Regions from separate parts of the Streptomyces sp. NPDC002125 genome, predicted to be linked through region 2. Evidence: riboswitches for the same ligand, from Rfam matches in the RefSeq annotation. Region 2 holds a riboswitch; each other region holds the start of a gene.
The links. A riboswitch is a leader RNA that binds a small molecule or an ion and turns the genes downstream of it on or off. The one in region 2 is predicted to bind cobalamin.
Positions count from the first base shown of each region.

Region 1: it holds a riboswitch for cobalamin, as region 2 does, so the genes downstream of both, ACWCQM_RS36335 (ABC transporter substrate-binding protein) here and cobN (cobaltochelatase subunit CobN) in region 2, are expected to answer to the same signal.
Region 3: it holds a riboswitch for cobalamin, as region 2 does, so the genes downstream of both, ACWCQM_RS34890 (energy-coupling factor ABC transporter permease) here and cobN (cobaltochelatase subunit CobN) in region 2, are expected to answer to the same signal.

Region 1 is NZ_JBSFDD010000034.1:30,059-39,766, forward strand. It holds gene ACWCQM_RS36305 (helix-turn-helix domain-containing protein) at 1-388, shown strand, start outside; gene ACWCQM_RS36310 (MFS transporter) at 385-1,701, shown strand; gene ACWCQM_RS36315 (type B 50S ribosomal protein L31) at 1,802-2,065, shown strand; gene ACWCQM_RS36320 (carbohydrate kinase family protein) at 2,177-3,124, shown strand; gene ACWCQM_RS36325 (acyl-CoA dehydrogenase family protein) at 3,174-5,072, shown strand; gene ACWCQM_RS36330 (hypothetical protein) at 5,069-5,248, shown strand; cobalamin riboswitch at 5,379-5,565, shown strand; gene ACWCQM_RS36335 (ABC transporter substrate-binding protein) at 5,669-6,664, shown strand; gene ACWCQM_RS36340 (FecCD family ABC transporter permease) at 6,694-7,743, shown strand; gene ACWCQM_RS36345 (ABC transporter ATP-binding protein) at 7,740-8,555, shown strand; gene ACWCQM_RS36350 (PRC and DUF2382 domain-containing protein) at 8,667-9,656, opposite strand.
Region 2 is NZ_JBSFDD010000003.1:78,806-88,513, forward strand. It holds gene cobN (cobaltochelatase subunit CobN) at 1-2,344, opposite strand, end outside; cobalamin riboswitch at 2,379-2,519, opposite strand; gene ACWCQM_RS06175 (cobalamin biosynthesis protein CobG) at 2,636-4,018, shown strand; gene ACWCQM_RS06180 (precorrin-8X methylmutase) at 4,093-4,719, shown strand; gene ACWCQM_RS06185 (precorrin-2 C(20)-methyltransferase) at 4,716-6,257, shown strand; gene ACWCQM_RS06190 (alpha-1,2-mannosidase) at 6,577-8,169, opposite strand; gene ACWCQM_RS06195 (cobalt-precorrin-6A reductase) at 8,344-9,090, opposite strand; gene ACWCQM_RS06200 (cobalt-precorrin-5B (C(1))-methyltransferase) at 9,105-9,708, shown strand, end outside.
Region 3 is NZ_JBSFDD010000031.1:26,218-35,925, reverse strand. It holds gene ACWCQM_RS34920 (purine-cytosine permease family protein) at 1-388, shown strand, start outside; gene ACWCQM_RS34915 (nuclear transport factor 2 family protein) at 549-950, shown strand; gene ACWCQM_RS34910 (gamma-aminobutyraldehyde dehydrogenase) at 967-2,406, shown strand; gene ACWCQM_RS34905 (energy-coupling factor ABC transporter ATP-binding protein) at 2,602-3,459, opposite strand; gene cbiQ (cobalt ECF transporter T component CbiQ) at 3,456-4,205, opposite strand; gene ACWCQM_RS34895 (energy-coupling factor ABC transporter substrate-binding protein) at 4,212-4,580, opposite strand; gene ACWCQM_RS34890 (energy-coupling factor ABC transporter permease) at 4,580-5,290, opposite strand; cobalamin riboswitch at 5,321-5,502, opposite strand; gene ACWCQM_RS34885 (hypothetical protein) at 5,685-6,203, shown strand; gene ACWCQM_RS34880 (50S ribosomal protein bL37) at 6,389-6,466, shown strand; gene ACWCQM_RS34875 (terpene synthase family protein) at 6,527-7,594, opposite strand; gene ACWCQM_RS34870 (DUF2470 domain-containing protein) at 7,958-8,665, opposite strand; gene ACWCQM_RS34865 (CARDB domain-containing protein) at 9,205-9,708, shown strand, end outside.

The DNA of each region.
Region 1 (9,708 bases), on a different contig from region 2:
GATGCTCGCCACCCCGGCGGGCCGGGCGATGACCGTGCTGGGCAGGCGCCGGCAGATCGAGCACCTGCGGCAGTCGGTGGACCGGCACGAGGCGGACATCGAGGCGGGCCGCCTGGGCGAGGAGTGGCACGACCCCTCGGGGATCGACGACCTGATGCCGCTGCTCACCCCGGAGTCCCTCCGCGAGCTCCGGGACACGATCGGCGCCAAGCTGGCCGAGCTGACCGCCCGGGACGAGCACGACCCCCGGGCCGAGCGGGTCGTGCTGCTCACCGCCGGACTCCCGCTGGCCCCCGACGACCGGGGCGCACGCGCAGGCGGCAAGGGTTCGGCCGACCGGGGCGCGCCCGCCGCCGACGAGACCTCCGGCAACGGGGACGCCGCGTGAGCGGGCGGCCGGGCGGCGGGCCCGGGGAACGCGCCGCGCGCCGAAGATTCGTCACGGTGTCGTTCCTCTTCTGGCTGCCCGCGGGTCTCGCGCTGGCGCCCATGGTCCTGCTGCTCACCGAGCGCGGGCTGACGCTCGCCGCCGTCGCCGCGGCCTACGCCGCCCACTCCCTGACCGTGGCGGTCCTCGAACTCCCCACCGGCGGGCTCTCCGACGTCATCGGCCGCCGCAAGGTCCTGGCCGGTGCCGGGATACTCAATGCCGTCGCCCTCGCCCTCATCGCCCTGGGGACGACCCCGTGGGTGATCATCCCCGGTATGGCCCTCATGGGGGCGGGGCGGGCCCTGTCCAGCGGACCCGCCGAAGCCTGGTACGTCGACACCGTGCACGCCCACGCCGGCCCCGACGCCGATCTGCGCACGGGGCTGGCACACGGCAGTGCCGCCTCGTCCGGCGCGATCGCGCTCGGCGTGCTCGTCGGCGGCGGTACGCCCTGGCTGCTCGGCCTCGGCGCCGACCCCGGGGAGGGCCTGCGGGCCCTCACCTCCGGCCTGGTCCTGCCCCTGTCCGTGCCCGTGCTGCTCGGCGCGGCCGTCAACGTCGTGTTCGTCTTCTACGTCCTGGCCGCCCTGACCGAGCCGCCCCGCCCCGCGGCCACCCTGCGCGGAGTCCTGCGGGGCGTCCCCGGCGCCATCGGTGCGGGTCTGCGGCTGGGTGCCGGGGACGCGCTCATCCGCCGCATCCTGATGACCACGGGCGCCGCCGGCACCGCGCTCGCCGCCCTCGAACTGCTCACCCCGGGCCGCGCCGCCGCGCTGACCGGGGCCCCGGAGTCCGGCGCGGTGCTCTTCGCCGGACTCGCGGCGGCCGGATTCGTCTGCTCCGCGCTCGGCAGCCGCCTGGCGCCGCTCGTCGCCCGGGTCACGGGGGACGGGGAGCGCGCGGTCCTGGTGAGCCTCGGCGCCGGTGCGGCCGGCCTGCTGGTGCTCGGCGCCACCGTCACCGCGTCCGGCGCCCCGGCGGCGGCCCTCGCCGCCGCCGGATACGGGCTGGTCTACCTGGGCCTCGGCGCCGCGGGTCCCAGCGAGAGCGACCTCCTGCACCGCCGCGTCGACACCGCGGGCCGGGCGACCGCCCTGTCCGTGCAGTCGCTCGCCCAGCAGCTGACCGGAGCCGCCGCCGGCCTGGTCGTCGGCCTGCTCCCCGCAGGACCGCTGCCCTGGCTGCTCACCGCCGCCGTCCTGCTCGCCGGAGCGCTGCTCTGGGCCCGGCGCACCGCCGGCGCTCCGGCGCCGGAGTGGGGCGGGGCCTGAAGCACTGCTCCGTACGGACGCCCCCGATCGCGCCCGCACCCGGGGTTCGGGACGCTGGCCCGGAGCGGGACGCGAGATCCCCGTACCCCCAGGAGCAGGCATGCAGCAGGACAAGCACCCGTCGTACCGTCCCGTGGTCTTCCGCGACCGTTCCGCCGGTTACGCCTTTCTGACCAGGTCCACCGCGTCGAGCGAGCAGACCATCGACTGGGACGACGGCAACAGCTATCCGGTCATCGACGTCGAGATCTCCGCCGAGAGCCACCCGTTCTTCACCGGCAAGGCACGGGTGGTCGACACCGAGGGCCAGGTCGCGAAGTTCGAGCGGCGGTACGGCGACGAGGGGCGCGGGGACACCCCCTGAACCCCGGGTCTCCACGGCCCCCGCGCACCGGGCAGAATCGGCGGCGCCCTGCCCCGTGACAGCCGCGCTCCACCGGCCGGCCCGCCCGCGTTCCCCAGGAGACCCGCACCCATGCCCGACAGCCCCGCCCTCCTGGTCATCGGCGAATGCGTCGCCGACATCGTCCGGACGCCGGGCGCGCCGGACCGCACCCACGCCGGTGGCAGCCCCGCGAACGTCGCGTACGGGCTGGCCAGGCTCGGCCGCGACACCACCCTGATCACCCAGCTCGGTCCGGATGCCGACGGGCGGCTGATCCGGGACCACCTCGCCGGCGCCGGGGTGCGGGTGCTGACGGACGGGAGCCCGGAGCCCACCCCGGCCGCCACCGTCGAGCTGGACGACGAGGGCCGCGCGGCCTACGCCTTCGCGATCACCTGGACGCTGGGCCCGGTCGAGCGGCCGGGGGAGCCACCCGTGCACGTCCACACCGGGTCCCTCGCCACCGCCCTGGAACCCGGCGCGGACACGGTCCTGGGCCTGGTCGAAGCGCTCCGTACGGCCGCGACCGTGAGCTACGACCCCAATGTGCGGACCGGCCTGATGGGGGACCACGCCACCGCCGTCCGGCGAGCCGAGCGCTGCGTCGCGCTCAGCGACATCGTCAAGGCCAGCGACGAGGACCTGCGCAGGCTGTATCCGCACGAGACCCCGGAGGAGGCCGCCGAGCGCTGGCTGCGCTCCGGGCCCGCCGTCGTCCTGCTCACCCGGGGAGCCGAGGGCGCCCAGGCGTTCCTGCCCGGCGGGACCGTCGGCATCGGGGCGCCGCCCGTCCGGGTCGAGGACACCGTGGGCGCGGGCGACGCCTTCATGTCCGGCACGCTGCACGCCCTGGTAGCGCACGGACTGCTCGGCGCGGAGGCCCGCACACGGCTGCGCTCCCTGGACGCCGCCACCCTCGGCGACGTCCTGCGCCACGGTGTGGCCTCCGCTGCCGTGACCGTCCGGCGGGCCGGTGCGCTGCCTCCCGACGAGGAGGAGCTGGCAGCGGCTCTGACCAGCGCGCCTGTACCCGGGTGATCGGAGTGACGGGGGTGTCCTCGGACGCACCTTCCTCGTTCAGCCCGGTATGACCGTGACCCTCACCGAAACCGCTCCACCGTCCACCACCGAACTGCTGACCGCCGTCCTCCTCGGTCCGGAACACCGCCGCGAACACGGCTTCTGGCAGCGGCTGATCAGCACAGAACCGTTCCGCCGCCCCGCCGGGGGAACGCCCGAAGAGCGACTGGAACTCGCCTACGACCGGTTGCGGGTCCTCAACCTCTCCCTCGACAGCGGGGCGCGCCTCGCCGCCGACCCACGCGCCCTGGCCGCCCTGCACGCCTGGCTCGGGCCGGTCGACCCCGCGCTGACCACCGTCGCGGGCATCCACTACAACCTCTTCCTCGGCAGCCTCCTCGATCAGGACGGCGCGGGCCACCGGGACCTGTCGGACTATCTGTCCCTGCGCCGCATCGGCACGTTCCTGTGCACGGAGGTGGCACACGGAAACAACGCGGCGGCCATGGAGACCACCGCGACGTACGACCGCGAGCGCGACGGATTCGTCCTGCACACCCCGAACGCGGGCGCGCAGAAGTTCATGCCCAACACCAGCCCGGCGGGCGGGGCCAAGTCCGGGCTGGTCGCCGCACGTCTGGTGGCCGACGGCTCCGACCACGGGGTACGCCTCTTCCTGGTGCCGCTCACCGACGAGGAGCGCGCGCTGCCCGGCATCAGGGTGCGGCGGCTGCCCGCCCGGATGGGCAGCCCCGTGGACCACTGTCTGACCTCCTTCGACCAGCTCTTCGTGGCACGTGACGCCCTGCTGGGAGCCGACCGGGAGGAGGGCGCCCGGGGGGAGTTCAGGACGGCACCGGGGGACAGGCGGCGGCGCTTCCTGACCTCGATCGGCAGGGTCATCCACGGCCGGGTCTCGATGAGCGCCTGCGCGGCGGGCTCGGCCCGCGCGACCCTGGCGGTCGCCGTGCGCTACGGGGGCCACCGGATGATCTCCGGCTCCCGGCGCACACCGCCCGTACCGGTCAACGCCCACCGCACCCACCACGGGCCGCTCGCCTCGGCCATGGCCAAGGTCTTCGCCATGAGCCTGCTGCACCGCAGGGCACAGGAGCGCTGGGAGAGCTGTACGGAGGAGGGCGGCAGGGCCGAGGCGGGGACGCTCGTCGACGTCGCCAAGGCATGGATCACCTGGCGGGCCCGGGAGGTCATCGTCGAGAGCCGTGAACGCTGCGGCGCGCAGGCGCTGCTGGAGAACAACGGCATGACCGAACTCGTCACGGGTGTGGAGGGCGCCATCACGGCCGAGGGCGACAACATCGCCCTCTACGCCAAGGCGGCGGCCGACCTGCTCCTCTCGGCCGGGCCGGACGCGCCGGGGAGTGTCCCGGCCGGGCCGGACGGGCCCGGCCGTGTTCCCGCCGAGCCCGGGCGCGAGGGGACCGGCGAGCCCGGCGACCTCGCCGACCCGCGCTTCCTGGTCCGGCTCCTCGCCGCGGTGGAGGACATCTGGTTCGACCGCGCCAGGACCCGGGCGCTGCGGGTGCCGGACACCGACGTCCTCGCGCAGTGGAACGCGGCGTCCGGGCCCGCGATCCGGGGAGTCGAGGCCTATGCCTACCGGCACGCCGCCGAGGCCTACGCCGAGGCCCGCGCCGCACTGCCCGAGGGGGCGGCGAGAGAGCGGCTGGGGGAACTGGAGCGGCTGTTCGCCGTGGAGTGGGTCGCCCGCAACAGCGGCGACCTGCTGGCCGCGGGCCTGCTGAGCGCCGTTCAGACCGAGGCACTGGCCGAGACCGCCGAGGAGCTGATCACGGCCGTCGCCGCGCACGCCCCCCAACTGGCCGACTCCTTCGCCCTGCCCGCTGAACTGCTCGCCGACTGGCCCATCGCGGGGCCCGGCTACGCCGACGCCTACGACGACCCCCGGGGCCCCTGGAACAGCGGTCCGGCGGACGCCCGATGAGCGCCCCGTCCCCGGCCCGTGAGGCACGGCCGATGGGCCGCCGCGTCGCGGAGGGCCTGGAGATCCTCGGCACGAGCGCGGTCCTGCTGGCCTACTGGGGCACGGTGTCCGTGCTCGCCCGCGTGGGAGGGGGACCGCGCAGACGCCGCGGCGAATCGGTTCGCCCCAAGGGCTGACCCGCCCGAGGACCTGCCGGCCGGTACGGAGGACGACGTCCCGCCCGCCGTACCGGCCCTGCCCGTCGTACCGGCCGAGGGCCCCGGAAGTGAGATCCGCACCGGCCGCAGAAGCCGCCGTCACGTCGCGTGATAGCTTGCAGACGCCAGTCACACTCCACGTGGAGTCAGGGAATCCGGTGCGAATCCGGAGCTGACGCGCAGCGGTGAGGGGGACGGGCGGGGCCACGGCCACTGGGACATCCTCGGGTGCCCCGGGAAGGCGCCCCGTCCGGACGAACCCGAGTCCGAAGACCTGCTGGCACCCGCTTCCGCACCCGGGAGCGGAACTCCGTACGGGCTCCGCGCATGAGCCCAGAGACGCCGAGGGACCCTGTGCCGCCCATAGCCAGCACCGCACGCCGAACCACCCCGGTCCTCATGGGACTTGTCCTGCTGACCGCATGCGGCGGCACCGGGACCACCGGAGCCGCACCGGGAGGGGGCGGCGCCGGATTTCCGGTGACGCTGACGAACTGCGGACGCACCGTCACCGTGGACTCCGCACCGCGCCACGCGGTCTCCCTGGACCAGGGATCGACGGAGATCCTGCTCTCCCTGGGCCTCGCCGACCGGCTCGCCGGGACCTCCACCTGGACCGATCCCGTGATGAAGGGCCTGGAGAAGGCCGAGACGAAGATCCCCCGCATCGCGGAGAACCGCCCCTCCTCGGAGAAGGTCCTCGCCGTGGAACCCGACTTCGTCAGCGCCTCGTTCGAATCGACCCTCGGCAAGGGCGGCGTCGCGCCGCGCGAGCAGTTCGAGGACCTCGGAGTGCCGACGTACGTCTCGCCCGCCGACTGCACCGCCAAGGACAACAGCGGCAGTGGCGACGGCTCCCGTACGAAGCCGCTCACCATGGACAGCGTCTACACCGAAGTACGCGAGCTCGCGCGGGTGTTCGGCGTACCGGAGCGGGGCGACGCGCTCGTCGCCCGGCTCCAGGCCCGGATCGGTGCCGCGACCAAGGGCATCGACGCGTCCGGAACGAGCCTGCTCTACTGGTTCGCCAACTCCGAGGCCCCCTACATGGCGGGCTGCTGCGGAGCCCCCGGCATCATCACCGGGGAACTCGGCGCGGAGAACGTCTTCGACGACACCCACGAGGAATGGCCCCAGATCAACTGGGAGACCGTCGCCGACCGGAACCCCGACGTCCTGGTCATCGGCGACCTGACCCGGAAGTCGCAGACGGCCGAGAGCGCCGCGAAGAAGATCGAGTTCCTGGAGTCCAACCCCGCCACGAAGAACATGGACGCGGTACGGCACAAGCGGTACGTCCTGCTCAGCGGCCAGGCCATGAATCCGACGATCCGGACCGTGGAGGGCGTGGAGCGCGTCGCGGCCGGGCTCCGCTCGTTCGGGCTCGCGGGGTGACGGACACCGGACACGCCCCGGACGTACGCGTGGAGCTGCCGCCGGCGGGCCGCGCCGCCGGAGCCCGCGTCGTGCGCGACGGCCTCCTGTGGGCCGGGGGTCTCGCCCTGCTGCTCCTGTCCGTCGCGGTCGCCGTCACGATCGGCCCCGCCCGTATCTCCGTCCCGGACGTCTGGTCGGCCGTGGCCTCGCACCTCGGGCTCGCCCAACCCCGGCTGACCCCGATCCGCGACGGCATCATCTGGAACCTGCGCATGCCCCGCACCCTGCTCGCCGCGGTGTGCGGGGCCGGGCTCGCGGTGTGCGGCACGGTGATGCAGTCGCTGCTGCGCAATCCGCTCGCCGACCCGTTCGTCCTCGGCGTCTCCTCCGGGGCGTCCACCGGCGCGGTCGTGGTCGTCGTGCTCGGCGTCGGCGGGGGAGTGGTCCCGGTCCCGGCCGGGGCATTCGTCGGGGCCCTGTGCTCCTTCGCCCTCGTCCTGCTGCTCAGCCACACCCTCGGCGGCTCGACCGACCGGGTCGTCCTCTCCGGGGTCGCGGCCATGCAGCTCTTCTCGGCGCTCACCTCCTTCGTGGTGATGACCGCGGCCGACGCCGAGCAGACCCGGGGCGTGCTGTTCTGGCTGCTCGGCTCCCTGAGCGGGGTCGGCTGGGGCGACGTGTGGATGTGCTCCGCCGTGCTGGCCGTGACACTGCTGATCTGCCTGGGTCACGCCCGTACGCTCGACGCCTTCGCCTTCGGCCAGGACGCGGCTGCCGCTCTCGGGGTGCACGTGGCCCGCACCCGGATCGTGCTGCTCTGCGCGACCGCGCTGCTGACGGCGGCCCTCGTCAGCTCTGCGGGTGCCATCGGGTTCGTCGGCCTCGTGCTGCCGCACGCGGCCCGTGCGCTGGCCGGCTCGGGGCACCGACGGCTGCTGCCGCTCACCGCGCTCGCCGGGGCCGTCTTCCTGGTCTGGGTCGACACCCTGGCCAGGACCGTCCTCGACCCTCAGGAGGTTCCGGTCGGCGTGGTCACCTCCCTCATCGGCGTACCCGCCTTCGTCCTGGTTCTCTACCGCACGCGGAGGAGCGCATGAGCCCTCAGAAGCACCCCGGGACCGTCGCACCCGCGCCCGGCGAAGGGCTGAGGGCGTCGCGGGTCAGCCGGGAGGCGGGCGGACGGCTCGTCATGGACGGGGTGAGTATCGCCCCGCCGCCCGGCAGCACGACCGGGCTGCTCGGACCCAACGGCTCGGGCAAGACCACGCTGCTCAGAGTGATGGCGGGCGTGCTGACCCCCGGCCGGGGCGTGGTCACCCTCGACGGCCGCACCCTCGCCGAGACCGGCCGCAGGAGTGTCGCCCGCCGTGTCGCCGTGGTCGACCAGCACGCCGTCACCCAGGTCGAGATGAACGTGGCGGACGTCGTACGCCTCGGCCGCATTCCGCACCGTCGCGCCTGGTCGGCGCCCGGACCCGACGACGAGGACGCCGTACGCGAGGCGCTGGCACGCACCGGACTCGCCGACCGTGCGGGCCAGTCCTGGCACACCCTGTCCGGAGGCGAGCGCCAGCGTGTCCAGATCGCCCGGGCGCTCGCCCAGCGGCCGCGCGAACTGCTGCTGGACGAGCCGACGAACCATCTGGACATCCAGCACCAGCTGGAACTGCTCTCCCTCGTCGCGGCGCTGCCCGTCACCGCGGTGATCGCACTGCACGACCTCAATCTGGCGGCCATGTTCTGCGACCGGGTGACGGTCATGAAGAAGGGCCGCGTCGTGGCCGGCGGAACGCCCTCGGAAGTGATCACCGAGGAACTCATCGCCGATGTCTACCGCGTGCGCGCGCGGGTGACGCCGGAAGGGCCGGACGGCCGGCCCTCGGTGCGGTTCCTGCCGGGGAGTCCGTGACGCACGGGCCGGCCCCACGAGCGGCGCGGCACCACGAGAGGGCGGGCCCGTCGACCGACCGGGACCGCCCCTCGTGTGCTGTCGCGCGGCCTTCCGCCGCTGGGTGAGGGGTCAGCGGCGACGTCCCTGGCCGAATTCGCCGCCCGTGTCCTTGCCGCTGCCCATGTCCTTTCCGTCCGCGTAGTCGATCTTCTCCTTGCGGAGCTCGGCGGAGACTTCCTTCTGTTCGGTGACCTTGCTGGTCTCGAGACGGACCCGCTCCACCGGGACAGCCTCCTTGCGGACGGTGGCTCGTTCGGCGTGCAGGGTGACCTCGACGTCCTGTTCGCCGAGCTCGCTCGTCCCCTTCACACCCGTCGTCCGCTCGCCCGGCTTCAGAGGCTCACGCACCACGCGTACCTCCTCGTGGGACACGGGCACCGTGCGCGTGACGTTCTCGGTCACGACGTACTTGTGCAGGCGGGCCCTTCCGCTCTCGTACTCCTCCGTGCCGACCTGGAGCTGCTCCTCGGACCGGATCATCTCCTCACGGCCGGTGCCGGCGGCGGACCGTTCCGCTCCGGCTCCGGCGAGCGGGCGGGACGTGGAGGAGGTGTCCATGTCGCGGTGCCTGCCCGTGCCGGCACCGGTGGTGCCCATGCCGGCCGTCGTGCCCGAGGTCTTCGCCTGTCCGGCCGAGGTCGTGCGAGCCGTACCGGTTCCGGCAGCGCCCGCGGCACCGGCGGCTCCCATGGTTCCCGTCCCGGACGTCGTGCGGGCGTCGCCGCGGCCGGTGGCCTTCCTGGTCATCCCGTAGTGCCGGTAGAGCTCCTCCTCCTCGGACACGGAGAGATGCGCGTCGGCGTCCACCCGGGGGGCTTCCTTGACGCGGTCCTTCGTATGTGCGACGTGCAGGTCGGAGCCCACGCTGCGGGCTCCGGCAAGCGGTACGAAGCTCTCCTTCATGCCGAACATGCCGGTCTTGACCGTCACCCAGTCGGGCTTTCCGGTGTCGTCGTCGACGTACACCCGGCCGACAGTGCCGACCTTCTCGCCGTCGCTGTCGTAGACGGTCAGACCGTCGAGTTCTCCGGAATCCGTGAAACCGTCAGCGGCTCCCATGCCGATTCCTCCTCGCCCGGGCGCGTCCTGTGGGTGGGTCCACCTGGGGTGG
Region 2 (9,708 bases):
GCGCGTGGACGGTGTGGGCGAGCTCGTCGGTCGTCGCGGCGAGGCGGGGCACGACCTCGGTGGCGGCGAAGGCGAGGATGTCGGCGACGGCCCGCGGGTGTCCCTCGGCGACACCGGCGACGGCCGCCGGATCCCAGTCCGCGTCCTCCATCGCCTGGACCAGGGCCCGGGCCTTCTCCTCGGTCTCGTCGGCCGCGGTGCGGGTGGCCGCCGACTCGTCCAGGCCGAGCGCCTCGCGCAGGCCCGGCAGCGAGGAGGTGCCGCCCCAGATCTGGCGGGCGCGCAGGACGGCGAGGACCAGGTTGACGCGGTCCTTCCCGGCCGGGGCGCCGCCCAGGACGTGCAGGCCGTCGCGGATCTGGACGTCCTTGATCTCACAGAGCCAGCCGTCGAGATGCATGATGAACTCGTCGAAGCCCTCGTCCTCCGGCCTGTCCTCCAGGCCCAGGTCGTGGTCGAGCTTCGCGGCCTGGATCAGGGTCCAGATCTGGGCGCGGACGGCGGGCAGCTTGGCCGGGTCCATCGCGGCGATCTGGGCGTGCTCGTCCAGGAGCTGTTCGAGGCGGGCGATGTCGCCGTAGCTGTCGGCCCGCGCCATCGGCGGCACGAGGTGGTCGACGAGCGTGGCGTGCACCCGGCGCTTGGCCTGGGTGCCCTCGCCCGGGTCGTTGACCAGGAACGGATAGACCAGCGGCAGATCGCCCAGCGCGGCGTCGGGGCCGCAGGCGGCGGAGAGGCCGGCGTTCTTGCCGGGCAGCCACTCCAGGTTGCCGTGCTTGCCGAGGTGGATCATCGCGTCCGCGCCGAAGCCGTTGTCGTCGGCGGAGGCGGCGATCCAGCGGTAGGCGGCCAAGTAGTGGTGCGAGGGCGGCAGATCGGGATCGTGGTAGATCGCGATCGGGTTCTCGCCGAAGCCGCGCGGCGGCTGGATGAGGATCAGCAGATTGCCGCGCCGCAGGGCGGCGAGCACGATGTCGCCCTCCGGATTGCGGGACCGGTCGACGAACATCTCGCCGGGCGCCGGGCCCCAGTGCTCCTCCACGGCCTCACGCAGCTCGGCGGGCAGCGTGGCGAACCAGCGGCGGTAGTCGGCGGCGGGGATGCGGACCGGGTTCTGGGCCAGCTGCTCCTCGGTCAGCCACTCCTGGTCGTGGCCGCCGGCCTCGATCAGCGCGTAGATCAGCTCGTCGCCGTCGCCGGAGACCAGGCCCGGGATCTCCTCCTCCGGGCCGAAGTCGTAGCCCTCCTCGCGCAGCCTGCGCAGCAGGGCGACGGCGCTCGCGGGGGTGTCGAGGCCGACCGCGTTGCCGATGCGGGAGTGCTTGGTCGGGTACGCCGACAGGACGAGCGCGATCCGCTTCTCGGCGGCAGGGATGTGGCGGAGCCTGGCGTGCCGTACGGCGATACCGGCGACCCGGGCGGCACGCTCGGGGTCGGCGACGTAGGCGGGCAGGCCGTCCTCGTCGATCTCCTTGAAGGAGAACGGCACGGTGATCAGGCGGCCGTCGAACTCCGGCACGGCGATCTGCGTGGCGGCGTCCAGCGGGGAGACGCCCTCGTCGTTCTCCTCCCACGCGGCGCGCGGGCTGGTGAGGCAGAGCGCCTGGAGGACCGGGACGTCGAGGCCGGTGAGCGCGCCCGCGTCCCAGGACTCGTCGTCGCCGCCGGCCGAGGCGGTGGCGGGCTTGGTGCCGCCCGCCGCGAGCACGGTGGTCACGATGGCGTCTGCGGCGCGGAGTTCGTCGATGAGCTCGGGTTCGGGCGTGCGGAGCGAGGCGACGTACAGCGGCAGGGGGCGGGCGCCCGCGTCCTCCACGGCGGTGCAGAGCGCCTCGACGAACGCGGTGTTCCCGCTCATGTGGTGGGCGCGGTAGTAGAGCACCGCCACGGTCGGGCCCGTGACGTCCCGGGCGTTCCGCTCCAGCGGGCCCCAGGCGGGGGCCGGGGCGGGCGGCTCGAAGCCGTGGCCGGTGAGGAGCACGGTGTCGGAGAGGAAGCGGGCGAGCTGCTCCAGGTTGGCCGGACCGCCGTGCGCGAGGTAGGCGTGCGCCTCGGCGGCGATGCCGATGGGCACAGTGGAGGCGGCCATCAGCTGCGCGTCGGGGGCCTGTTCACCGGTGAGCACGACAACGGGGCGGCCGGTGGCCAGCACCTGGTCGAGCCCGTCCTGCCAGGCGCGGACACCACCGAGGAGGCGTACGACGACGAGGTCCGTGCCGTCCAGCAGCTGGGGGAGGTCGTCGAGCGGAAGCCGGGAAGGGTTGGCGTAGCGGTAGCTGACCGGACCCTGCGAGGCGCGCGCGCTCAGCAGGTCGGTGTCGGACGTCGACAGGAGCAGGATCATGCGGCGTCAGCCCTTCCTCGGGGTGTCCACGCCCCGGGCGGTGTGTCGGACGGCTGGAGTTCCTGACTCGCACGGCCGGGGGCCGGGCTCACAGTGGCGGGACCGCGCCGGAATCTCACCGGGCTTCCTCCGTGTCGCCGTCTGGCGATGGCGGACCGAACGGACCGCCGCTAGGCATCCTAGGCCGGGGGTGGGGGGTCCTGACCAGACGGCCCCCGACCCCGGCCGGGGGCGGGCCGGGTGTCCCGTAGGTCACAGTGACCGTAGGGGCCTGCCCCGGTCACGGTGGGTATGCTCGCCGCCATGTCCGCCTCCCCCCTTCCGTCCCGGTCTCCGGGCGACGCATGCGCCCGGAGCAGCGGTGACGCCTGCCCCGGCGCACTGCGGCTGCACCGGGCGGACGACGGTGCGCTGGCGCGGATACGCATACCGGGCGGGGTGCTGACGCCCCGTCAGGCAGCGGTGCTGGGGCAGACCGCCGAGCGTTTCGGTGACGGTGAGTTGCACCTCACCTCCCGTGGGAACGTCCAGCTGCGGGGGCTCGCCCCGGACTGCGGCGCGGAGCTGGCCGGGGCCCTGGAAGAGGCCGGACTGCTGCCCTCCGCACGCCATGAACGGGTGCGCAACGTGGTCGCGTCCCCGCTCTCCGGGCTCGACGGCCTCGGGGCCACCGATGTCAGGCCCTGGCTGACCGGACTCGACCGCCTGCTGTGCGCGAGCGAGAGCGCGACGGCGCTCTCCGGACGCTTTCTGTTCGCCCTCGACGACGGCCGCGGCGACGTGGACGCCCTCGGGGCCGACCTCACACTTCTGGGCCTCGCCGACGGCGGCGGCCTGCTGCGCGTCGGGCACGGTGACGCCATGCGGCCTGTCGGGCACGGTGATGCCGTGCTGCCTGTCGGGCCCGGTGGTGCCATGCTGCGCGTCGGGCACGGTGATGCCGTGCTGCGCGTCCCGGCCGCCGACGGTCCCCGCGCGGCGCTCCTCGCCGCCGAAGCCTTCCTGGACACGGCGCGCGAGAGCGGCGCCTGGCGGGTGAAGGACCTGCCGGACGACGCCGCGACGGCGCTGCCCGGCGAGGTCGGGCGACGGCTCGCGCAGGCCGGGATCACCTGCGTACCGGAGGTCCTTCCGCGCCCCCTCGAAGCCCTGCCCCCGGCTCACTGCCGTATCCCGGACGGCGGCGGCGAGGCCGCGCTGTCGGTCGGTGTACCGCTCGGGCGGCTGGACCCGGGGCAGTGGCGGCTCCTGTCCGGCGCCGGGGAACTCCGGCTCACCCCCTGGCGCGGAGCGGTCGTCACCGGCATCGCGCCCCACCGCGCGGACGGACTGCTGCGGGAACTCTCCGAAGCCGGCCTGATCACCGGCCCCGGCTCCCCGTGGTCCGGTGTCGGGGCCTGCATCGGACAGCCCGGCTGCGCGAAGTCGCTGTCCGACGTGCGGGCCGACGCGGGGGCCGCCGTCGGCCCCGTCGGACTGCTCCCTGTGTACTGGTCCGGGTGCGAACGCCGGTGCGGCCATCCGCACGGGGAGTGGATCGACGTGGTCGCCACCCCCCGGGGGCACCGGATCTCCCATGTACGGGGAGAGCGGAGCACCGGGGCGGCAACGGTCCTGGACGACCCGGCCGCGCTCGCCGCGACGGTCGCCTCGGCCCGGGGCACGCGCACCTGACCACCGGCAGCAACCCCCTGTTCGGTATTCGATCTGTTCCATGTCCGACATTCGACGAAGAAGGCGACAGCACTGTGCATCAGTACGAGAAGGACGGACCGGCGATCTACCGCCAGTCCTTCGCCACCATCCGCGCGGAGGCGGATCTGGCAGGGCTGCCCGCCGACGTGAGCCAGGTCGCGGTCCGCATGATCCACGCCTGCGGCATGGTCGACCTCGTACGCGATCTCGCCTTCTCGCCGAACGCCGTGGCCGACGCCCGCGCGGCCCTGCGGGCCGGGGCGCCCATCCTCTGCGACGTGGCGATGGTCGCCAGCGGTGTCACCCGCAAGCGTCTGCCCGCGGACAACGACGTGGTCTGCACCCTGTCCGACCCCGCCGTCCCCGAACTGGCCGCGAAGCTCGGCACCACCCGCAGCGCCGCCGCCCTGGAACTGTGGCGGGACCGGATGGAGGGTGCGGTCGTCGCCGTCGGCAACGCGCCCACCGCGCTCTTCCGGCTGCTGGAGATGATCGAGGAGGGTGCCCCGCGCCCCGCCGCCGTCATCGGTGTGCCCGTCGGATTCATCGGTGCCGCCGAGTCCAAGGAGGCGCTGGCCGCGCATCCGTCCGGGCTGGAGCACCTCGTCGTGCGGGGCAGGCGCGGTGGCAGCGCCATCGCGGCCGCGGCCCTCAACGCGATCGCCAGCGAGGAGGAGTGAGCGTGCCGGAGCAGCAGCACACCGGGAACCCCGGGCCGGACGCGGGCGCGGGGCGGCTGTACGGGGTCGGGCTCGGCCCGGGCGACCCGGCCCTGATGACCGTGCGCGCGGTGCAGATCATCGGCGAAGCCGATGTCGTCGCCTACCACTCCGCCCGGCACGGCCGCTCCATCGCCCGCTCGATCGCCGCGCAGTACCTCCGCCCCGACCACATCGAGGAGGCGCTGGTCTACCCGGTCACCACGGAGACCACGGACCACCCCGGCGGCTACCGGGGCGCGTTGGACGACTTCTACACCGAGGCCGCCGCCCGTCTCGCGGCCCACCTCGACGCCGGGCGCACCGTTGCCGTGCTCGCCGAGGGCGACCCGCTCTTCTACGGCTCGTACCAGCACATGCACAAGCGCCTCGCGGACCGTTACGACACCGAGGTCATCCCCGGTGTCACCTCCGTCAGCGCCGCCGCCGCCCGGCTCGGCACCCCGCTCGTCGAGGCCGAGGAGGTGCTGACGATCCTTCCCGGCACCCTGCCGGAGGAGGAGCTGACGGCACGTCTCGCCGCCACGGACTCCGCTGTGGTGATGAAGCTGGGCCGCACCTTCCCCGCCGTGCGCCGCGCGTTCGAGGCGTCCGGGCGGCTGTCCGAGGCGCGGTACGTCGAGCGCGCGACGATGGCCGGGGAGCGGACCGGGGACCTCGCGGACACCGACGCGGACTCCGTGCCGTACTTCGCGGTGGCCGTCCTGCCCAGCAGGATCGACGCGCCCCGCCCCGCGCCCGGCCGGGAGACCGGTGAGGTCGTCGTGGTCGGCACCGGGCCGGCCGGACCGCTCTGGCTGACGCCCGAGACACGCGGCGCGCTGGCCGCCGCCGACGACGTGGTCGGCTACACGACGTATCTGGACCGGGTGCCGGTCCGGCCGGGCCAGCAGCGTCACGGCTCCGACAACAAGGTCGAGTCGGAGCGCGCCGAATTCGCGCTGGACCTGGCACGCCGCGGTCACCGCGTGGCCGTGGTGTCCGGTGGCGACCCCGGGGTCTTCGCGATGGCCACGGCCGTACTCGAAGTGGCCTCGCAGGAGCCGTACACCGACATTGCGGTCCGGGTGCTGCCCGGGGTGACCGCGGCCAACGCCGCAGCGGCCCGGGCGGGTGCGCCGCTGGGTCATGACTACGCCACCATCTCGCTGTCGGACCGGCTCAAGCCGTGGGAGGTCATCGCCGAGCGGCTGCGCGCGGCGGCCACGGCCGACCTGGTGATGGCGCTGTACAACCCCGGCTCCCGCAGCCGGACCTGGCAGGTGGGCAAGGCCCGCGACCTGCTGCTGGAGCACCGCTCGCCGGACACGCCCGTGGTGCTCGGCAGCGACGTCGGAGGGCCGTCGGAGAGCGTGCGAACGGTGCGGCTCGCCGATCTGGACCCGATGGAGGTGGACATGCGGACGATCCTCATCGTGGGCTCCTCGCAGACCCGGTGGGTGGACAGGGGTGACGGCCGGCAGATCGTCTGGACACCACGCCGCTACCCGGAGGCATGACGCCGGACGGGGCGGTCGCGGCGAGCGGGCTGTGACCGTCGGAGACGTGACGGGTCGGGGCGTGACGGGTCGGGGGGTGACGGGTCGGGGCGTGACCGGTCCGAGGCCTGACCGGTCGGGATAGCGACCGGTCGAAGGTGTGATGGATCGGGAGCCTGACCGCTCGGGGTCGTGACGGAGGCGTGACCGATCCGGTTCGTGACCAGTCGGAGGCGTACCGGTCGGAGGTCCGACCGGTCGGAGGCCTGACCGGCCGGGCGGTGACCGACCCGGACGGTAACCGACCGGCGCCCTGGTCTTTCGGCATGGTGACGGCCGGTCAGCGGTCCCGGACCCAGGCGGCCATCTTGTCCATCGACCGCGCGGCCTCGGCCAGACTGCGGGCCGCCTGGTCGAGCTCGGCCGCGAGCCGCGCCGCCTGTCCGGCCTCGGTCGCGAGCACGGCGTCGGTCCCCGCCCCATGATCGGCCTCGTCGACGGCCCCGGCGGCCGGGGCCGGTATGCGCGGCGCGTTGAGCGCCGTTCCCCGGTAGCCGATGGGGCCCTCGTTGTACCGCTGGTAGTAGCCGCTGAAGTCGGCGGGCGCGATGCCGGCGAACCGCACTCCGGAGAGCTGTATCTCGTCCGCGCCCCTGTTGCCCGTGATGTCCAGGCGGTAGCGGGTGAAGGGAGCAGCGTCGCCGGTGACCCGGAACGTCCTGGCCTGGAAGCGCCGCGCGAATTCCTCCCCCGCCCGGGCGTCGAGCTGGGTCCAGCTGTCGCCGTCCGAGGAGCCGTAGAGGAACCAGTCCCTGGGGTCGCGGTCCGGGAAGTCGTTGGCCGAGGCCAGGGTGTACGAGGTGAGGACGACGGGAGTGTCGAAGCCGAACTCCACCCAGGCCTGCCGGGCGCCCGCCAGCCACTTCGACCCCGACGCATAGAGCAGGTTGTCCGCGATCTCCCCCGCGGCCTTGAACTCACCGCTCGCATCGAGCACGCTCGCGGCCCCGGTGACGTCCGGCGCGGCCTGGGCGTCACCAGGGGCGATACGCAGCCCGGCCACACCGGAATTGCCCCGCTGGTCACGCCAGGTCACCCGCTCCACGGGGCCCGAGCCGTCGTCCACCAGGAGCCGCAGCTCGCCGGAGCCGTGCCAGCTGCCGCCCCAGCCCTCCTCCGTGCGGAACCTGTACACCTGCGCCTCCTCGGTCCCCTCCGGGAAGGCCCAGCGGCCGGTGATCCTGCCGCGGAACTCGGCGAGTGCGCCGTCGGCGGCACGGTGGTGCCCATGGAAGTCGGACATGTTCGACTGGAAGCTGATCGCCGACTCCGCGCCGTCCGCACCACGCCACCCCAGTTGCGCCGGCAGCGACTCCTCGCCCCGGTCGACGTGGAACAGCAGCCGGGGGCCCGGCTCCCACGACGACGTGAAGGGCGCGCGGCGCTCGGTCGTATAGGTGAAGACCGTGTCATGGGCCGCACGGGCTGCCAGCGCCCGCTCCGAACGGCCCCGCTCGTAGACGGAGTCGAGCATGACGCGGTAGAGCCAGAGATCGCTGCGCGCATCGGCCGCCGTCCGTATCTCCAGGGTGTTGGTGCCCGGCAGCAGGAGCCCGCCCGGTACGGCGAACACGTTGTCCTGGGGCAGATCTCCACCGCCCGGCACGGTGAGGCCGCTCACCAGCACCTTGCCGTTGACCGCCAGATCGACCGGCGCGTAGCCGGGGGAGCGGCCCAGCTTGGACACCAGCGCGGTCACATGGAGCGTGGCCTCGACGATCGTCTCCGCGCCGTCCACCTCGAAGTCCAGGGCCGCACTCGCGCCCGCGCCCATCACCAGATGCGAGGAGGCGGCACGGCACTGCTCGTACCTCGTCACACAGTTGGACACACGGGCCGGTACGGCGGAGAAATCCGCGAAAGTGGCAAGCATGAACGGCTCCTGACCTGGTGTCACGCCCCATGCGCGACGCCGGTGAGTGGGTAGGTGATCCACGTTAATCACGACCACTGACAACCGGTCAGGAACGGCCCCGGATGAGCCCGCGCTCGGCGACAGGCCGTGCGCGGCAGGCCCGGGCACCACGTCGCAGGAGGAGGCACCACGTCACGGGAGGAGGCCGCGCAGCAGGGTGATCGCCTCCTCCGGCGTCCTCGCCACCGGAACACCCGGCGGGACGGGTGGGCGCCGGACCACGACCACCGGGATGCCCGCCTCGCGGGCCGCGGTGAGCTTGGGAGCTGTCGCCTCACCACCGCTGTCCTTCGTGACGAGGACGTCGACGCGATGCCGCCGTATCAGCTCGCGCTCACCCTCCAGCGAGAACGGCCCCCGGTCGAGCAGGACCTCCATCCGGGCCGGACACGGGGCCTCGGGGGCGTCCACCGAGCGCATCAGGAACCAGAGCGAGTCCAGCGGGGCGAACGCCGCCAGACCCATCCGGCCGGTGGTGAGGAAGACGCGTCGGCCCAGCTCCGGCAGCAGTTCCGCCGCCCCCGCGAGAGACTCGGCGACATGCCACCGGTCACCCTCGACGGGCACCCAGCCGGGCCGCCGCAGAGCCAGCAGGGGAACATGGACAGCGGCGGCAGCCGAGGCCGCGTTGAAACTGATCGTTCCGGCGAAGGGATGGGTGGCGTCGATGACCGCATCCACATGGTGTGCGCGGAGCCACTCGGCCATGCCTTCGGCACCGCCGAAGCCGCCGACACGCACCTCGCCGGGCGGGAGCTTCGGCCGGGCGACTCGGCCCGCGAGTGAGCTGGTGACCTTGATCCCGTCCGCGGCCACCAGGGACTCCGCGAGCCGGCGGGCCTCCGTCGTGCCGCCGAGGACGAGTATGTGCAAGGGCATCGATCGGTCCATCCATGAGCAGTGAGGCGCAGGGCGGGCGCACCGCCCAACTCAAGCACACCGGTCTGCGTCCGGGATGGACGACCGGTGCCTGTGCGACGGCGGCGACCACGGCCGCGTACACGGCCCTGCTGACCGGCGAGTTTCCCGATCCGGTGACCATCACCCTGCCCCGGGGCCAGACCCCCGCCTTCGCCCTCGCGGTGGAGGAGCTCGCCGACGGACACGCCACGGCGGGGGTGGTCAAGGACGCGGGCGACGACCCCGATGTCACGCACGGCGCACTGGTGCGGTCCACCGTACGGCTGCTGCCCGCCGGGTCCGGAGTGGTGTTCCGGGCCGGTCCGGGAGTGGGGACGGTGACCCTGCCCGGTCTGCCGCTGGAGGTCGGGGAGCCCGCGATCAACCCCGTCCCCCGCCAGATGATGCGTGAACATGTCGCCCGGGTGGCGGAGAAGCACGGCGGCACGGGCGACGTCGAGATCACGGTCTCGGTGGACGACGGCGAGGAGATCGCACGTTTCACGTGGAACATTCGCCTGGGCATCCTCGGCGGGATCTCGATCCTGGGCACGACGGGCATCGTGGTGCCCTACTCCTGCTCGGCCTGGATCGACT
Region 3 (9,708 bases), on a different contig from region 2:
CGTCACCCGGCGCGGCTGGTACGACGCGGAGGCACTCCAGGTCTTCAACCGCCGCCAGCGCGGTGGCCGCTACTGGTTCACGCACGGCTGGAACTGGCGCGGCATGGCCACCTGGCTCGTCTCGGCCGTCGTGGCGCTCCTCTTCACCAACCTGCCCGGCCAGTTCGTCGGCCCGCTCGGCGACCTCGCCGACGGCGCGGACATCTCCCTGCCGGTCGGCCTGGTCCTCGCGACCGTCCTCTACCTCACCCTGCTCAGGCTCTTCCCCGAGCCGCGCGCCGTGTACGGACCGGACGGACCCCGCTTCGTCCGGGCCTCGGACACCCCCGTGCCCCCGATCACCAGCGACACGGAGAAGAGCCTCCCCGAGCCCGCAGCCGCCGGCTGACCCGCGCCGCGACCCCCGACCGGGCGTTCCGGCACCCGCCGGCTGACCCGCGCCGCCACCCCCGACCGGGCGTTCCGGCACCCGCCGGCTGACCCGCGCCGCCACCCCCGACCGGGCGTTCCGGCACCCGCCGCCGAACACCCGTGACCAGGAGCAGAACATGAGCACCACCACCGTCCAGGAGGTCCGCGACGCCGCCGACGCGCTCGTCGCCGCCTTCGCCGAAGGCCGCGTCGACGACTACTTCGGCGCCTTCGCCCCCGAAGCGACCTTCGTCTTCCACACCACCCCCCAGCGCCTCGGCTCCACGGCGGAGTACCGCGCCCTCTGGCGGCAGTGGGAGGAGCAGGACGGCTTCCGGATAGTCGGCTGCGTCTCGTCCGCCCAGCTGATCCAGCCCTTCGGCGACACGGCCGTCTTCAGCCACGACGTCGAGACACGGGTCGCCACGCACGCGGGTGAGGAGACGGTCCACGAGCGGGAGACCGTCGTCTTCGCCCGGGCCGCCGACGGCCGCTGGAGCGCCGTCCACGAGCACCTTTCCGCCCGCACCACCGCCTGACCAGGAGCGACGTTCCATGAGCACCACCTTCCGCAACTACATCGACGGTGCGTTCGCCGACGCCGCCGACGGCCGCACGCTCGACGTCGTGGACCCCTCCACGGGCGCCGTCTACGCGACCTCCCCGCTCTCCGGCGCGGCGGACGTCGACGCGGCGATGGCCGCCGCGGCAGCCGCCTTCCCGGTCTGGCGCGACACCACGCCCTCCGTGCGCCAGCGCGCGCTGCTGAAGATCGCCGACGCGATGGAGGCGCGGGCGGACGAGCTGGTCGCCGCGGAGAGCCGCGACACCGGCAAGCCGCTCCACCTCACCCACAGCGAGGAACTCGCCCCCGCCATCGACCAGGTGCGCTTCTTCGCGGGCGCGGCGCGGATGCTGGAGGGCCGCTCGGCCGGCGAGTACATGGAGGGTCTGACCTCCATCATCCGGCGCGAGCCGGTCGGTGTGTGCGCACAGGTCGCGCCCTGGAACTACCCGCTGCTGATGGCGGTCTGGAAGTTCGCTCCGGCGCTCGCCGCGGGCAACGCGGTCGTGCTCAAGCCCTCGGACACCACCCCCGCGTCCACGGTCCTGATCGCCGAGATCATCGGCGGGGTGCTCGCCGAGCTGGAACTGCCCCGCGGCATCTTCAACGTGGTCTGCGGCGACCGTGACACCGGCCGCCTGATGGTGGAGCACCCCACCCCGGCGATGGCGTCCATCACCGGCTCCGTACGCGCCGGGATCCAGGTCGCCCAGAGCGCGTCCAAGGACGTCAAGAGGGTCCACCTGGAGCTCGGCGGCAAGGCTCCCGCCGTGGTCTTCGAGGACGCGGACCTGGCGAAGGCGGTCGAGGACCTGGTCGTCGGCGGCTTCTTCAACGCGGGCCAGGACTGCACGGCCGCCACCCGGATCCTCGTCCACGAGTCGGTCCACGACGAGTTCGTCGCCGCCCTCGCCAAGGCGGCGGCCGACACGAAGACCGGCCTGCCGGACGACGAGGACGTGCTGTACGGCCCGCTCAACAACGCCGGACAGCTCGCCCAGGTCAGCGGTTTCGTCGAGCGGCTGCCCGAGCACGCCAAGGTCGAGGCGGGCGGCCACCGGGTCGGCGACAAGGGCTACTTCTACGCCCCGACCGTCGTCTCCGGCCTGCGCCAGGACGACGAGATCGTCCAGAACGAGGTCTTCGGCCCGGTCATGACGGTCCAGTCCTTCACGGACGAGGCCCAGGCCGTGGAGTTCGCCAACGGCGTCGACTACGCCCTGGCCTCCTCGGTGTGGACCAAGGACCACGCACGGGCGATGCGGATGTCCAAGAATCTCGACTTCGGCTGCGTGTGGATCAACACCCACATGGCACTCGTCGCCGAGATGCCGCACGGCGGGTTCAAGAAGTCCGGCTACGGCAAGGACCTCTCGGCGTACGGCTTCGAGGACTACACCCGGATCAAGCACGTCATGACCTCGCTCTGACACAGCTCCCGCACCGGTGCGTCCGCCGCCCGGCCCGTCACAGGGCCGGGCGGCGCACGTGTACGCGGGCGAGCCCTGCGGGACCTCATGCGCGGCACGCCGCGTCACCAGCCACTGCCTGGTGACCGAGCACGGGTCCGCAGCGATGCCGGGCACCTCGGAGGAGCGCGCCCACGACGAACGGGTCCGGCAGATCTATCCCGGGCCCTGAGGCGGCTCCGCACCGGAGGCGACGGCCGCGAGCTCCTCGGGGGTGCGCGGCCCGGGTGCCCCCGCGTCCAGCAGTCCGTGGGCGCGCAGCAGCCGGGCCGTGGCGATGCCCCAGGGCAGCCGCAGCCCCGCCTCCCGGAGGAGATCCGTCCGGGCCAGCACGGTGGGCGCGGGACCGGAGCGGACACCTCCCGGGGTGAGGACCGCGCAGTCGTCGGCCCAGCGCAGGGCGAGATCGACGTCGTGCGTGGCCATCACCACGGTCGTGCCGCTCGCGCGGAGCGAGCCGAGGGTGTCGAGCAGCCGCTCCTGGCCGTCCGGGTCGAGCCCGGCGGTCGGCTCGTCGAGGATCAGCACGCGAGGGCGCATCGCGACCGCCCCCGCGATGGCGGTCCGCTTGCGCTGTCCGTAGGAGAGGAGATGGGTCGGACGGTCGGCCAGGTGCCCGATGTCGAGGGCGGCGAGCGCCTCGTCCACCCTGCCCCGGACCTCCGTGTCGGGCAGCCCCAGATTCAGCGGCCCGAACGACAGGTCCTGCGCGACGGAAGCGGCGAACAGCTGGTCGTCCGGGTCCTGCACGACCAGCTGTACCGTCGTCCGCAGCCGGGTCAGCCCTTTGCGGTCGTAGGTGGCCGGGCCCCCCTGGACCGTCAACCGGCCCTCGCGCGGGCGCAGTCCGCCGCTGAGCAGCCGCATCAGCGTGGTCTTGCCACTGCCGTTGCGGCCGAGCAGGGCGAGAGCACGGCCCTCGCGTACGTCGAAGTCGAGGCCGCCCAGCACCTCGGGCCCGTCCTCGTAGGCGAAGGAAGCGCCCCGCAGGGCGAGGAGTACGGAGTCGCTCATGACAGCGGCCTCTCAAGGACGAAGGTCAGGGCGGCGAGCGCCGCGAGCAGCGTGACGCTCACGGCCGTGAACCTGACGGAGACGCGGGCCTCGGGCACCAGGACACGCAAGGTGCCGTCGTAACCGCGTCCGGCGAGCCCCGCCTGGAGCCGGGCCGCGCGGTCAAAAGCCCTGACGAACGCGGTGGCGCCGAGCCCGGCCAGGGACCGCCAGGCAGCGGCCCGGCCGGTGTGCCCGAGCCGGGCGGCCTGCGCCTGCCTGATCCGGCGCATCGAGTCGAGCAGCAGGAAACTCATCCGGTACGTCACCAGGGCGACGTCCACCACCGGCGCGGGCACCCCCGCCCGGACCAGACGGGGCAGCAGGTCGGACATCGGGGTGGTGAAGGCGAACAGCAGGACACCGAGCGAAGCGGCCGAGGTGCGCAGCAGCAGCTCCCCGGCGCGTACGGGACCGCCGTCGGCCAGGGAGACGAGCCCCCCGGGGCCGCCGACCTGGACGAGGAGGGTGGCGGCCCCGGTGACACAGAAGCCCAGCGGCACCCGGTAGGCCCGCCACAGCCGGCGCACGGGCACGCCCGCCGGGCCGAGCAGCACGGCGAGCGCGGTGACGAGGACGAGGGCGGCTCCGGGCCAGGGCGGCAGCGAGATCGCCAGCACCGTGAAACCGAGGCCGAGCACGGCCTTGTCCAGGGGATGGCGGCGGCGCCAGTGACTGCTGTGCGCCGCCGCGTCGATCGGCAGCACCCGCCCTCAGGCCCCCCGCGCCGGGGACTGCCCGGCGCCGCTTCCGGTGCCCGCGGCATCGAGCCGTGCCGTGGCGAGCAGTTCGCCCTGGCGGCGTCCGCGCCGCAGGCCGAAGTAGTACGCGAGGACGCCCGCGCCGAGCGCGGCCTGGAGGGCGAACAGGGCCGACTCGATCTCCCCGGAAGGCGGTTCGTACAGCGGGGAGAACCAGGGTTCGTAGCCGGGATCGATCTCGGTGATCGCCGTCTCGGCCTGGGCGTCGGCGCCGGCGAACGGCTCCTTCTCGTCGTCGCCGAGGCCGAGGGCCAGAGGCAGGACGGCCAGCGCGGCCACCACGAGCAGCAGCAGACCGTTGATCTTCGCGTTCCTGTTCATCACGCCACCGCCCCGGTCTTCTCCGCCGTCTTCGTGCCGGCCCGCTTCCCGCTGAGGAACACGCCGAGCCTCGTCAGCTCGCCCTTACTGGACTGCACGAGCAGCCGCATCACCAGCACGGTGAGCAGCCCCTCGCTCACCGCCAGTGGGATCTGGGTGACCGCGAAGATGGAGCCGAACTTGCCGAGCGCGCCCAGGAAACCGCTGCCCGGGTCCGGGAAGGCGAGCGCCAGCTGCACGCTGGTGACGCAGTAGGTGGACAGGTCGGCGGCGAACGCTCCGAAGAACACCGCGGCCATCAGCGGCACGCCGCTCCTGCGCAGCACTCGGTAGAGCGCGTATCCGGCCCAGGGCCCGACGATCGCCATCGAGAAGACGTTGGCGCCGAGCGTGGTCAGGCCGCCGTGGGCCAGCAACAGGGCCTGGAACAGCAGGGTGATGGTGCCCAGGACCGCCATGATCGGCGGGCGGAACAGGATCGCTCCCAGCCCGGTGCCGGTGGGATGCGAGCAACTCCCCGTCACCGAAGGGAGCTTCAGCGCGGACAGGACGAACGTGAAGGCCCCGGCGGCCCCGAGGAGCAGTGTGCTCTCGGGGTTCTCCCGGACCTCACGGGTGAGTGAACGGACTCCGTGGACGACGAACGGCGCGGACGCGACACCCCAGGCGATCGCGTGCGCCGGAGGCAGAAAACCCTCGGCTATGTGCATGGCTCAGCAGACCCTCTCCAGCACCTCGTGGATGGTTGAAGTGCCTTGGCCGGTCTCCTGGCTTACGGGTGACACCGCCCGTGCTCCGCCTTCCCGGGTCCGAGGACCCAGTGGCTGCCCGTGAGGGCCGGAGCCGGACTTCCCGATCACAGTGGCGAGGGCCGCACCGGTATCGCACCGATTTCCCGTTCACCAAGGCGTGGCGACACTAGCCCCAGGCCGGGGACGGTGACAAGCGGGCCCACCCGCGCGCGCCCTGCGTGACTCCCCGTGCGGCCCGCCGGGGACGGTTCCGGGATCACGGTGGCCGGCCAGGCATGCTGAGGGCCGCGGCCACGGCGCCGGAAGGTGCCGGAACGGGGTCGCGTGACGTACGCGCGGTGAGGGAGACCGGATGTCGGAGGACGGGCGATCAGGAGTGCCGCAGGAGAAGGCGGCCGACGTGATGGCGGGCCGGCTCAAGGAGCGCATCTACGCGACGATCACGATGATCGCCGTGGTGGTGGGCCTGTCCCTGAGCAACGCCGGTGCCGCAGGCGCCCTGGCCACGGTCCTGACGACCGCACTGGGGCTGTGGCTCGCGGCGCTCGTGGCCGACCAGCAGGCCCACCGCACGGTCCACCGGCACTTCGCCAGGGGGCACGAGTTGCGCCGCATGCTCTACGTCAGCAGCCCTCTGCTGTCGTGCGCGGTGAGCCCGTCCGTGATGATCGCCCTCGCCGCCCTGGACGTCCTGTATCTGTCCACCGCGCTGATGACGGCGGCCGTCCTGGGCGTCGTCTCGCTCTTCCTCTGGGGCTGCGTGGGTGGAGTGCGCCTGGGAGGCGGTGTGTTCACGGCGGTGCTGGCGGGCGTGGCCGACGCGGCGATCGGGGTCGCGGTCGTGCTGGTGAAGGTCTCCGCCGGGCACTGACGCCGGCCCCGGACGCCCGTCGGCCCGTCGTGCTCCGCCGGCCCTCCCCGGCGCCGTGGCGCACGCCACCCGGATGCGGCCGGACCTGGTGTTTACCGCCGCGCCGACGGGTAAGGGGCACTGTGGTTGCCGGAAGTGACATTTCGGTTGAAAGTGTGCAGAAACTACAGGATGAGGAGGGATCGATGTCCTCGAAGCGACGTCGTAAGAAGAAGGCCCGCCGCAAGAACGGCGCGAACCACGGCAGCCGTCCCCAGACCTGAGGGCGCGCCGACGGACCGGGGAGCGGCGCGCGCCGCTCCCCGAAGCGTCTCCCGGCAGTCTCAGTCCTTCAGATGGGTCCACCACCAGGCGATGCTGTCGATCGGCAGCGGCTTGTCCGCCGCCGCGCGCAGCGGGGCCGCCGCGGAGCCGGACGGCAGGTCGGCGGGGTTCTCCGGATTGACGTACCGGTTGGTCGTGAGCGACCAGTCGTAGTCGGCACGGATCCAGGAGTCGCAGCCCGTGATCCACCGGCGGAGCTCCGGGCCGGCGGCGGCCAGGATCTGGTCGCGGAGCCGGAGGTAGAGGGTCATGGCGCTGGTGTGCATGGTGGCGGCCTCGGCCACCGCCTCGTCGAGCGGGCAGTTCCGCTCGTGGGCGATCAGGTCGACGATGTTCCCGAATCCCTCGTGGCTCCGTTCGCGCTCCTTGTGGTAGGAGACCAGGTCGTTGGACCAGCCGATGATCGCGGCGAAGACCTCGACGAACGCCCGTACGTCATGGCGCTCGTAGTCCGCCGCGGGGAGGTCGTACCCGTGGATGATCTCGCTGAGCGTCGAGAAGATCTTGACCCCGGAGGAGTCCAGCCGGACCGCCAGATGGTCGGAGAGCGTGGGTATCCGTCCGTAGGCACTGTTGGCGGCCATCCAGACCTGACCCTGGAGGTACGCCCGGAAGCTGGCGGCCCAGCGGGCGGTCTGCACCGGAGTCGTCAGTCCGTCGAGCCGCATGCGCAGCTCGTGCAGCGCGGCGCTGTAGTTGTCGTCGGTGGCGGCGGTCCAAGGGACGTCGATGATCCGCTGGAGCTTGGTGATCATCAGCAGGGTGGCGTCGGGAGACATCGCGACCGGCCCCTCGTCGCAGTACTCGTCGTCGAACGCGAAGAGCCACATCAGGAAGTCGGCGGTCCACTGGAGGGGCGCGAGCCGTCCGTCGGGCGCTCCCCGGCTCGTGATCTCGCCCACGGCTATGCGCGTCAGCCGCTCGCGTTGCGCCGGGTCGGAGTAGAGGCCGTAACGGTCGAGCCAGGCAGCCGAGTTGGCGTCGATCTCACGCCACTGCGGGTGGATACCCGAGGGAAGGGGAACCCACAGCTGAGGGATCTTGGGCGCTGGAGCCGGGGAGGTCATGTGCTTCCCTTTCACACGTACGTCTCACTGCCTCTGGGACCGGGAAGTTAGCAAGGCGTACGAGCAGCGGCTACGGCCGATTTGAGCCGGGTTGGGCTTACGCACGGGTATCCACCGAGTAACGGGTTCGCCGTGCGGCGGCGCCATTTGGCCTCGTAGAGGGGGCAAATGCCGTCGATCATGCATGATTCGCGGGTGATCGCCTCCGGGGCGCACTTGGCCTGAAGCCAACTCTTGTGCTGACGGTCCGTCTGTTTCTCCGGGCCGTGGTGGACGGCATCCCGGGGAGCCTGCCGTGCCCGTGCCGGGAGCCGCCGGCCCCCACGAGCCCGTGGGACCCGGGGGCCGCGCGCTCCGGCTGGTTCAGGCCAGCAGCTGGTTGCGGTGGGAGGCGCGGCGGGCGGCGGCCAGCATGGCGTGGATCTGAGGGCCCGCCTGGTCGATCCGGGTCACGGCCTTCGCGAACGGCAGCCGGACGTCGCGGTGGCTGCCGGGGTACTCCAGGCGCAGCGTCACGCCGTACCGGTCCATGGCCAGCGGGTGCACACGCAGGACGCCTTTGCCCGGCTGCGGCTGCACGAGGCGCAGCAGCAGCGGGACGAGTTCGCCGTGCTCGTCCACGAGGTGGGTCAGCATCCCCGCCTCGCTGGTGGCGATGGGATCGGGCTCCGTGTCCTGCAGTTCGTCCAGCGTCACGAAGGCCCGCCCCGTGTGGTCCTCGATGACCGCCTGCCCGAACTCCATGCAGGTGCTCTCCGCGGTCTCCGTGCTGTACGGGGCCGAGAGCAGCCCGGTCACGGTGACGCGGGCGCGCGTCCGGTCCCGCACGGGGGTGGGAGCGATGTCGGTGAACTCCAGCCGGACCGGGATGCGCGGACCGGACTGCGGCTGGCCGGCCTCGGCCGGTTCGTGCAGGTGGATGTGGCCCATCGCGCCCGTGCCGTCGAGGCGGTGGACCTCGACGGGCTCGTGCCCGTCGCTCACCACCGTCATCGAGTGGGCCGCCATCAGGATGGACAGCACGCGTTCGGCCGGGGTCGGGTGTGTGACGCGGGAGTCGAAAGGACGCATCCAAGTTCTCCAGGGGAGCGGGGTGGGGGAGACCTCATGGCGATTACTTAGGCATGCCTAACCTAACCTATTGACCGGGTCCGGGACAGCACTGCACCCGTATCCATAGGCCGATTCCCTGTCCCGCGCACGCCTGAGCGGACGCCGGGCGGCCTGCCCGGCGCCTGCTCAGGCGCTGCGCCGTGCCCGTGGGCACGAGTTCTGCCTGTCGCGGTTCTTCTGATCCGCCCCCACGTCTCTCCGGCCCCGCGTGCGGCCGCGAACGCCGTTCACATGTAGGCATCCGGCCTGCCGCCTTGCGACGCCCCGCCCCCGCCCCGAGCGGCGCGGCGGGCGGGTGTGCCCGTGGTGTCCGTGCGAGGACCGTTGACAAAAGTCCGGGCTGCTAGAAACCTGTCTCCGCGACACCGCAAAATATTGACGAGATCACTCAAAATCCTAAGCAATATGCGCGAGTTCCCGGCGGGAGGCATGCTCCCCGCTCCTGTCGGCGTCCCGTCATACCCCCCATCGGTGAGGCCAACGGAACAGAGGACAGCATGAGATGGAAGCAACTCGGCCGACGGTTGGTCCTCGGCGCGGTAACGGCCGCGCTGATGACCGTCGGCCTCCTGCCGGTCAGCGCCACGGCAGCCGCGCAACGCACCGACCTGGCCCTGGGCAAGCAGGTGACGGCCGGCGGTTCGCACGGCGCCTATCCGGCGTCGAACGTCACCGACGGCAGCCAGCAGACCTACTGGGAGAGCGCGGGCACCTTCCCGCAGTGGGTCCGGATCGACCTCGGCGGGCGGTTCGACATCGATCAGGTGGTGCTCAGACTCCCCACCACCTGGGAGGCGCGCACCCAGACGCTCGCCGTCCAGGGCAGCACGGACGGAAACACGTACAGCGCCCTCGCCGCCTCGGCCGCACGGGTGTTCAGCCCGTCGGCGGCCAACTCCGTCACCATCGGCCTCACCGCCGAGCAGGTGCGCTACATCCGCGTACAGGTGACCGCGAACACCGGCTGGAACGCCGCTCAGCTCTCCCAGGTGGAGGTCTAC